One region of the Spirillospora sp. NPDC052269 genome, then DNA from elsewhere that is predicted to be linked to it. Evidence: riboswitches for the same ligand, from Rfam matches in the RefSeq annotation. Region 1 holds a riboswitch; the other holds the start of a gene.

Region 1 (4,409 bases):
ACGGGCGCCGCGGACGCCTGCTCCGCACCGGCCTCGACCGGAGGCTGGTACTCGGCGGCGGCGGCGGGCGGCACGGCAGGCATCGGCGCGCCGGGCGGCGTGGCAGGCGTCGGTGCGGCAGGCGGCTGCGCGCCGATGGGCTCGCCGTGCGCGCCGTCCTGAGCAGGCGCGGACGGAGCGGCCTGCGGCGGCGGTGCGGCCGGGCCGGACAGCGCGGACGGGTCGGGCTGGTGGTGGCCGGCGAGCGGCGGACGCTGGTCGCCCTGCGCGAGGCGCAGTATGAACCAGGCGGGCAGGCGGCCCTCGATCGGGAGCGAGACGTCCCGGACGGTGTGGGACGGGACGTCCACCGCGAGCCACCAGTTGTTGTCCGGCCAGGTCTCGGCGAGGACGGTGAAGGGCGCCCGGATGTAGTGCCGGTAGGACGGGCCGAGGCAGGCGCGCATCGCGGTGGGCGAGGTGTAGACGAGCACGAACGTGCGGTCGTCCTCGTCCTGCGTGGGCCAGGTCGGCTGCCGCCGGCCGGCGAGGACGTCGTCGGTCATCTCGGGTGGGACGGGGACGACGAGTTCACTCTCCGCCAGCAGCCGGAAGTACCCTTCCTGGTCCCCGTTCCGTACCGCGTCCCCCAGTCGGCGCTCGAGCTCCGACGTGGGTTGCCAGCCGTCCGCCACGGTCGCCACCCCCTGTTTCATCCCGCCCCGGACCTTCCTCCTCCCGGACCCCGACGCCGGGAGGCGGGCCCGCTGGGCACCTTACGGACCTGCTTACGCTACATGGGCGAACAGAGCTAAAGCGCCCACTCGACCGGTCCGCGGACGACCCTCGGGACAGTATGGCGCGGGACGGTGACAATCCCGCGCCATCCGCCGAAGGCCACCGGCCTCCGGGCCCACCGGAGTAATGGAGATCTAACCCCGGGGCAATTGCGCGGTGCCGACTTCGGCACCCCCGCGGGCGAGGACGGCGACCGCCTCGACGAGCCGGTCCACATGCGCCTCGGTGGTCCCGATCCCGAAACTCGCCCGGACCGCCGAGCTCGGCCCGCCCGCACAGCTCCCACCACCCGCACCGGACGCTCCACCCGCGTTGGACGCGCCGCCCGCGCTGCCCGCGCCGCCCGCGCTGCCCGCTCCGCCCGCGCTGCCCGCTCCGCCCGCGCTGCCCGCTCCGCCCGCGCTGCCCGCTCCGCCCGCGCTGGACGCTCCGCCCACGTTGGACGCGCCGCCTGCGCTGCCTGCGCTGGACGCGCTGCCTGCGCCGCCCACGTTGGACGCGCTGCCCGCGTTGCCTCCGCTGGACGCGCCGCCCGCCCTGGCCGCGCTGACTGCGTTGGACGCGTTGGACGTGTCGAGGAGGTGTTGGACGAAGGGGTGTGCGCAGAACTTTCCGTCTCGGACGCCGATCCCGAACCGTCCCGAAAGGGCGACCGCCAGTTCGCGCGCGTCCCAGCCGTCCACGACGAACGACACGATGCCGACGCGCGGTGACCGGTCCCCCCAGAGCGTGAGTTCGCGCACACCCGGGATCCGCGCCAATCCGGTGCGCAGCCGTGCGAGGAGCCGCGCCTCGTGCTCGACGAGCGGTGTCCAGCCGGTCGCGGCGAGGGTCTCGCACGCGGCGGCGAGCGCGAGGACGCCGAGGACGTTCGGGGTGCCCGCCTCGTGCCGCGCCTCGGGGTCGGCGTGCCAGTGCGCGCGGTTCCCGTGCTCGTCGACGGACGCGCTGGCCCCGCCGCCCTTGAGGTACGGCCCGGCGGCGCGCAGCCAGTCGGACCGTCCGGCGAGGACGCCCGCGCCGAACGGCGCGTACAGCTTGTGCCCGGAGAACGCGACGTAGTCGAGGCCGAGCGCGGTCATGTCCAGCGGGCGGTGCGGGACGAGCTGCGCCGCGTCCACCGCGATGCGCGCGCCGTGCGTCCGCGCGACCGCGGCGAGCTCCGCGAGCGGCCACACCTCGCCGGTCACGTTGGACGCGGCGGTGACCACCAGCAGGCGCGGTCCGGCGGGGGAGGCGGCGAGCGCCCGGCCGGCCGCGGCGACGGCCTCGGTGGGCGAGGCCGGCGCGGGCAGCCGGACGGCCCGCCGCCACGGCAGCAGCGTCGCGTGGTGCTCGGTCTCGAACACCACGACCGTCGTCCCGGACGGGACGCAGTGCGCGAGCAGGTTCATCGCGTCCGTGGTGTTGCGCGTGAACACGACCGACGAGCGCTGCCGCGCGCCGAGGAAGCCCCGGACCGTCTCGCGCGCCTTCTCATACGCGGCCGTCGTGACCTGGGACGCGTAGCCCGCGCCCCGGTGCACGCTGCTGTAGTACGGCAGTGCCTCGGAGATCGCCTCCCGCACCGCCGAAAGACACGGCGCGCTCGCGGCGTAGTCGAGGTTGGCGTAGGGGACGGCGCGCCCGTCGTCCAGCGGGACGGGCGCGTCCGTCCCGATCACGGAGGGAGTGGAACCGACAAAAGGGGTAGCGAGGGCAGTCGCGGACATACGTGGGCACTCCTCGGGATCAGGGATCCCGAGGGCCAGGCCCTGGAACGACGGGATCCGCGCTTGCCGGGGCGCGATACCACGCCCGGCCCGGTCCTCACCCGGGGCACCCCATCGCGGACGAAGGGTTGCCGGCCAGCTAGCCGGGGCTTGACGCTGGCGCTCATGACCTGGTGCGAAAGTATAGGAGGGACGGGATGTGGATCAAGTCGGAGGGCACGGATGACGCACGGGGTGATCACGAGACTGGCGGCCGGGGGAGCGCTGGCGGCGGGCGCGGCGGCGCTGCTGGCCGGCTGCGGCGGATCGGTCGGCGGCGGTAATTCGGCCGCCACCTGCGGAGACGCGAAAACGGCCTACGAGAAGTACATCGGCGGTGTGCACGCGGTGTCGGCGGCGGACGCCGCCCAATGGCGGCAGCCGACCGAGCAGCTCGCCGCGAACCTGTCGGGGCTGGCGGACAAGGCGTCCGACGACAAGCTCAAGAACGCGCTCAAGGACCAGGCGGCCAAGCTCCGCGCCGCCGCCGGAACGGTCGCGGCGGGCGACGTCGAACAACTCAACGCGACCCTCGCCGCCGCCCCCGGCGCACTGGGCACCGCCTGCGACTGAGCCCACCGGCCAACGCCCGCAACGGCCAACGCCCACGGCGGCCAACGCCCACAACGGATGACGCCCATGACGAACGGCGGGTATGGGAAAGGGGTCCCGAGAGAACTCGGGACCCCTCGGGTCAGAAGCCCAGGTCGTTGGTGCCGGTGCCGGTTCCGCCACCCCCGCCGCCGCCACTGCCGCCGCCACCGCCTCCGGTTCCGCCGCCGCCTCCGGTTCCGCCACCCCCGGGATTGGGGCTGCTCGGACCGCCTGTCGGCTTGCCGGTGGGACGGTGCGTCGGACGGCCGGTCGGCTGGCCCGGCCCCGTCGGGCGGCCGCCTGGCTTGGTCGGCTTGCCGGACGGCGGCTTGGTCGTCGGGGTGTCCGTCGGACGGTTGGTCACCGGGCCCTGGTCGTAGCCGGTGTCGATGGACGGCGGGTCGAACGACTTGGCCGCGAAGTTCTTGATCGAGACCGCGTCGCCCATGTAGCTCTTCCAGATCTGCGCCGGAAGCTGGCCGCCGTAGGACCCGTAGCCCGGGATGTCCAGCGGCTTGCCGTCGCTGCGGAACATCGCGACGGTCGTCTGGAGCTGCGGGATGAACCCGTTGAACCAGATCGCGGCGCCGGCGTTGGTGGTGCCGGTCTTGCCCGCGACGTCGCGTCCGTCGTCGAGCTGGGCGCCGCGGCCGGTGCCGCCCTCGACGACCTTCTGCATCGCGTAGGTGGCGTCCTTGGCGACCTGGTCGCTGAAGACGTTGTCGCCCTTCTCGGAGAACTCGTCCGAGTGGCCCTTGTTGTCGTCGACCGAGCGGACGACGTACGGGGTGCGGTGCGTGCCGTCCGCCGCGAAGGTCGAGTACACCCCGGCCATCTCGATCGGGTGCACCGAGATCGGGCCCAGCGGCAGCGACGGGGCGTTGTTCGCGCCGTTCGCGGTGAGCTGGCTCTTCGGGATGCCGAGCGCCTCGGCCATCTTGGTCACCTTGTCGAGCCCGACCTGCTGGCCGAGGTTGACGTAGGCGGTGTTCACCGAGTGCTCGGTGGCGGTGACCAGGTTGATGTTCCCGAACTGCTCGTCGGAGTCGTTGTGCAGGGGCGTGCCCGCGAAGGTCTGCGGGGACGAGCCGTCCTCGGTGGTGTCGAGGCCGTAGCCCGCCTTCAGCGCGGCGGCCAGCACGACCGGCTTGAAGCCGGAGCCCGGCTGGGCCCAGTCGTACCAGACGCTCGAGCCCATCTCGTCGAGGTAGTTGCGGCCGCCGTAGAAGGCGAGCACCTGCCCGGTGGACGGGTCGACCGACACCAGCGCGGTGCGGATCTTCTTGC
Region 2 (4,409 bases), on a different contig from region 1:
GCTGTGCGGGTTCCTCGGCGAGGAGTACGACCCGGCGATGACCGAGCCGAGGCACATCGCCGAGCTGACCGTCCCGCCGCAGAAGGAGTGGCACAGCCGAACCCGCTCGGCCGTGTCGTCCGGGCGTGTCGGCTCGTGGCGGACGCGGCTCGAACCGTGGGAGATCGGCCTCGCGGACGCCGCGTTCGGCGACCGCCTCACCGACCACGGCTACGAGCCGAGCGGCCTGCCCCGGCCGGGGCCCGCGCTGTTCGCGAAGTTCGCCGCGACGGCGACGCACCGCCGGCTGGCGCACGGCAAGGCCGACATGCGGGAACGCTGGCGGCGGCTGCACGAGCCCAACCCAGTCACCTGCCTGCTCGAACCCGCCACCGAGCCTGCGCCGTCGCCGACCGCCTAACCGAGGGCGTCGAGCTGGTCGGCGAACCAGCGGGCGGGCGGGAGCGCGGTCGCGGCGGCGGCGAGTCGGCGGCACCGCTCGCCGCGCTCACCGGACGGCATGAGCAGCGCGTGATGCAGCGCCCCGACGGTCTGCGACACGTCGAACGGATTGACCGTCAGCGCGTCGTCCGCGAGCTCGGCGGCGGCGCCGGCCTCCCGGGACAGCACCAGCGCGCAGCCGTCCGCCGACAGCACCGGCCCCTCCTTGGCGACGAGGTTCATGCCGTCCCGGATCGGGTTCACCAGCAGGACGTCCGCGAGCGTGTAGGCCGCGAGCGAGCGCGGATAGTCGTCGTTGACCTGCACGATCAGCGGATCCCAGGTGGGCGTCGCGAACTCGTCGGAGATCGCCCGCGCCATCGCGTGGACGGCCTCGGTGTACGCGCGGTACTCGGCGAGGTCCGTCCGCGACGGATACGCGAACGCCAGGTGGACGACCCGTCCGTGCCATTCGGGATGCGTCGCGAGCAGCTCGCGGTAGGCGGCCAGGCCGCGCACGATGTTCTTCGAGAGTTCCGTCCGGTCCACGCGGACGATCAGTTTGCGGTCGCCCACCTGCGCGCGCAGTGTCTCCCGGCGTTCGGCCACGTCCGGCTGGGCGGCTCGTGCGCGCAGGGACTCACCGTCCACGCCGAGGCCGTGCACACCGATCTGGGTCGTCCGGCCCGCGTAGGTGACGGATCGGCCGTCCACGCGTGCGCCGGGCAGGATTTCGGCGCAGCATGCGAGGAAGGCGTCCGCCCAACGTCGTGTGAGGAACCCGGCGTGGTCCGCGCCGAGGATGCCGCCGAGGACGGCGACGGCGATGTCGTCCGGCAGCATCCGGAAGTACTCCGGCGGCGCCCACGGCGTGTGCGAGAAGTGCGCGATGCGCAGGTCGGGGCGCCGCTCGCGGAGCATGCCCGGCGCGAGCGACAGGTGGTAGTCCTGCACGACGGCCTTCGCCCCCTCGCCGGACGACTGGGCCACGGCGTCGGCGAACGCCGCGTTGTACGCCTCGTAGGACTGCCAGTCCCGGCGGAACCGCGCGTCGAAATGCGGCGCGACCGGCGTCTCGTACAGCAGGTGGTGGACGAACCAGAGCGTCGAGTTCGCGACCGAGTTGTAGGCGCGCTGGAAGGTCGCGGCGGGGATGTCGAGCATCCGCACCGCCGCGTCGCCGGTGTCGTGCCCCGCCTGGTCGAGCCGTCCGTCCGGGGCCTCGCGCGCGGCCTCCCGGTCGGCGTCGCCGAGCGCCGCGCACACCCACAGCACGTCCGTCTCGGCCGCGACCCCGGCGAGGCCCGACACCAGTCCGCCGCCGCCGCGCCGCGCGGTCAGCCCGCCGCCCTCGCTCCTGGTGAACGACACCGGACCACGGTTGGACGCCACCACGATTCGACTCATGGAGGCAGCGTCTCAGCCGAGGCGCCCGCACATCAAAGGGGCCCGCGTGGTTCATCGGCACAGACCTGTCGCCACCTCCACGGACACCTCCCGGCAGCGTGACAGAAGTCTGTCGGGTGACCAAGGCCACGAGCTGAACGCATCTCAACCGGCGAGATGGCCTTGTCCGCGAACCGGTCACGTCATGTAATCTCGGGCCACGGAGTTCGAAAGAACCCCTCATATAACTTCATATCGCTCATCCAGAGGGGTGCAGGGAGCACAGTGGCCGAACGGGCCGGTCTTCCAGCTCAGCCCTCGCACAACTTCATATCGCTCATCCAGAGGGGTGGAGGGACCGGCCCTACGAAGCCCCGGCAACCACCCGGTCAGAACGCACTCGCGACTCCGCGAGGCCGACCGGGAAGTGGTGCCAACTCCGGCCTGCGACCAAATCGGTGCGCAGGGAAGATGGGGAGAAGGGCCTCGCCTCATGGCGCTCACGTCTGCGATCGATCTCGGACCCGCCACCGCTCTGACCTGCCGCGAATGCGGCCACACCCGTGACCTCGGCCCGCACTACGCGTGCGAGGAGTGTTTCGGGCCGCTGGAGATCTCCTACGACTTCGGCGACGTCACCCGCGCGTCGATCGAGGCGGGACCGCGCAACATCTGGCGGTACAAGGGGCTGCTGCCCGTCCCGTCCCACGTCGAGGAGACGCCCAACACCGAGCCCGGCCTGACCCGGCTCGTCCGGGCCGACCGCCTCGCCGAGACGCTCGGGCTCGCGAGGCTCTGGGTGAAGGACGACAGCGGCAACCCGACCCACTCGTTCAAGGACCGCGTGGTCGCGGTCGCCCTCGCCGCCGCCCGTGAGCTGGGGTTCACCGTGCTGGCCTGCCCGTCCACCGGGAACCTGGCGAACGCGGTCGCGGCGGCCGCCGCCCGCGCGGGGATCCGCAGCGCGGTGTTCGTGCCGTCCGACCTGGAGGCGCAGAAGATCATCACGACGGCCGTGTACGGCGGGACGTTCGTGACCGTGGACGGCAACTACGACGACGTCAACCGGCTCGCCTCGGAGATCGCCGGCGAGCAGGAGGACTGGGCGTTCGTGAACGTCAACGTCCGGCCGTACTACGCCGAGGGGTCCAAGACGCTCGGCTACGAGATCGCCGAGCAGCTCGGCTGGCGGCTGCCGGACCAGATCGTCGTCCCGGTCGCGTCGGGGTCCCAGCTCACCAAGATCGACAAGGCGTTCCAGGAGCTGATCAAGCTCGGCCTGGTCGAGGACAGGCCTTACCGGGTGTTCGGCGCGCAGGCCGCGGGCTGCGACCCGGTCGCGAACGCGTTCAAGCAGGGCTGGGACGTGTTCCGCCCGGTCAAGCCGGACACCATCGCCAAGTCCCTCGCGATCGGCAACCCGGCGGACGGCACCTACGTGCTCGACGTCGCCCGCCGCACCGGCGGCACGGTCGAGGACGTCACCGACGAGCAGGTCGTGGAGGGCATCCGGCTGCTCGCCGCCACCGAGGGCGTCTTCGGTGAGACCGCGGGCGGCGTCACCGTCGGGGTGCTGAAGAAGCTCGCCGAGTCCGGCGTGCTCGACCCGTCCGCCGAGACCGTGATCATCAACTCCGGGGACGGCCTGAAGACCCTGGACGCCGTCGCCCCGTTCGTCGCCCCGACCGCCGACATCGCCCCCACCCTGACCGCGTTCCGCGCGGCCGGGATCGCCTGAGAGGAGCCCTCATGAGCACCGTTTCCGTCCGCATCCCGACCATCCTGCGGACCTACACCGGCGGCGAGTCCGAGGTGGACGCCGAGGGCGTCACCCTGCGCGCCGTGGTCGCCGACCTGGAGTCGTCCTACACCGGCATCTCCGCCCGCATCCTGGACGACAACGGCAGGATCCGCCGCTTCGTCAACGTCTACGTCGGCGACGAGGACGTCCGCTTCGCCGAGGGCCTCGACACCCCGACGCCCGCGGGCACCCAGATCTCCATCATCCCCGCCGTCGCGGGCGGCTGCTGACGGAGCCGGACGTCCGAGAAGCGACACAAAAGCCCTCTTTCCCTGTGGGAGAGGGCTTTTCGTGTTGATTGGGCGGGTAAAGGGATGGTCATGGGGATAGCGGAGGATGTCGCCGGAGTGCTGCGCGCCCATCCGGCCGTGCGGGGGGTGGAACTGGTCGGGTCGCGGGCGCGGGGGACGGCCGTGCGGAGTTCGGACTGGGACTTCGCGGTGGCCGTGGACGACTTCGGGGAGGTGGCCGCCGACCTGCCGGAACTCGTCGCACCGTTCGATCCGGTGGCGGCGCAGTGGGATCCGCTCGGCGAATGCGCGAGCTACCTGCTGGTGTTCGCCGGGCCGGTGAAGGTGGACCTGCTCTTCCGGGACGTCCCGCGGCGTCCGGCCGGGCCATGGCGAGTAGGGCCGGACACGCTGCGCGCGATCGACGCCCACTTCTGGGACTGGATCCTGTGGCTGGTCAACAAGCGTCGGCGTGGCATGGACGACCGGGTGCGCGGCGAGCTGCTGACCATGAGCGGGCACCTGCTGCGTCCGCTCGGCGTGCAGGCCATCCCGCGGTCGCTGGAGGAGGC

The links. Region 1 has a riboswitch for S-adenosylmethionine ahead of AB0L06_RS20180 (aminotransferase class V-fold PLP-dependent enzyme). Riboswitches for the same ligand answer to the same signal wherever they lie in the genome.
Region 2: it holds a riboswitch for S-adenosylmethionine, as region 1 does, so the genes downstream of both, thrC (threonine synthase) here and AB0L06_RS20180 (aminotransferase class V-fold PLP-dependent enzyme) in region 1, are expected to answer to the same signal.

Annotation. Positions count from the first base shown of each region.
Region 1 is NZ_JBFAUU010000009.1:24,135-28,543, reverse strand. Features, by position in the region: gene AB0L06_RS20185 (SseB family protein) at 1-695, opposite strand, end outside; gene AB0L06_RS20180 (aminotransferase class V-fold PLP-dependent enzyme) at 912-2,441, opposite strand; SAM riboswitch class IV at 2,544-2,660, opposite strand; gene AB0L06_RS20175 (DUF8711 family protein) at 2,712-3,101, shown strand; gene AB0L06_RS20170 (transglycosylase domain-containing protein) at 3,223-4,409, opposite strand, start outside.
Region 2 is NZ_JBFAUU010000005.1:481,748-486,156, forward strand. Features, by position in the region: gene AB0L06_RS13675 (sulfotransferase family protein) at 1-400, shown strand, start outside; gene AB0L06_RS13680 (alpha,alpha-trehalose-phosphate synthase (UDP-forming)) at 397-1,827, opposite strand; SAM riboswitch class I at 2,141-2,284, shown strand; gene thrC (threonine synthase) at 2,300-3,544, shown strand; gene AB0L06_RS13690 (MoaD/ThiS family protein) at 3,556-3,837, shown strand; gene AB0L06_RS13695 (nucleotidyltransferase domain-containing protein) at 3,928-4,409, shown strand, end outside.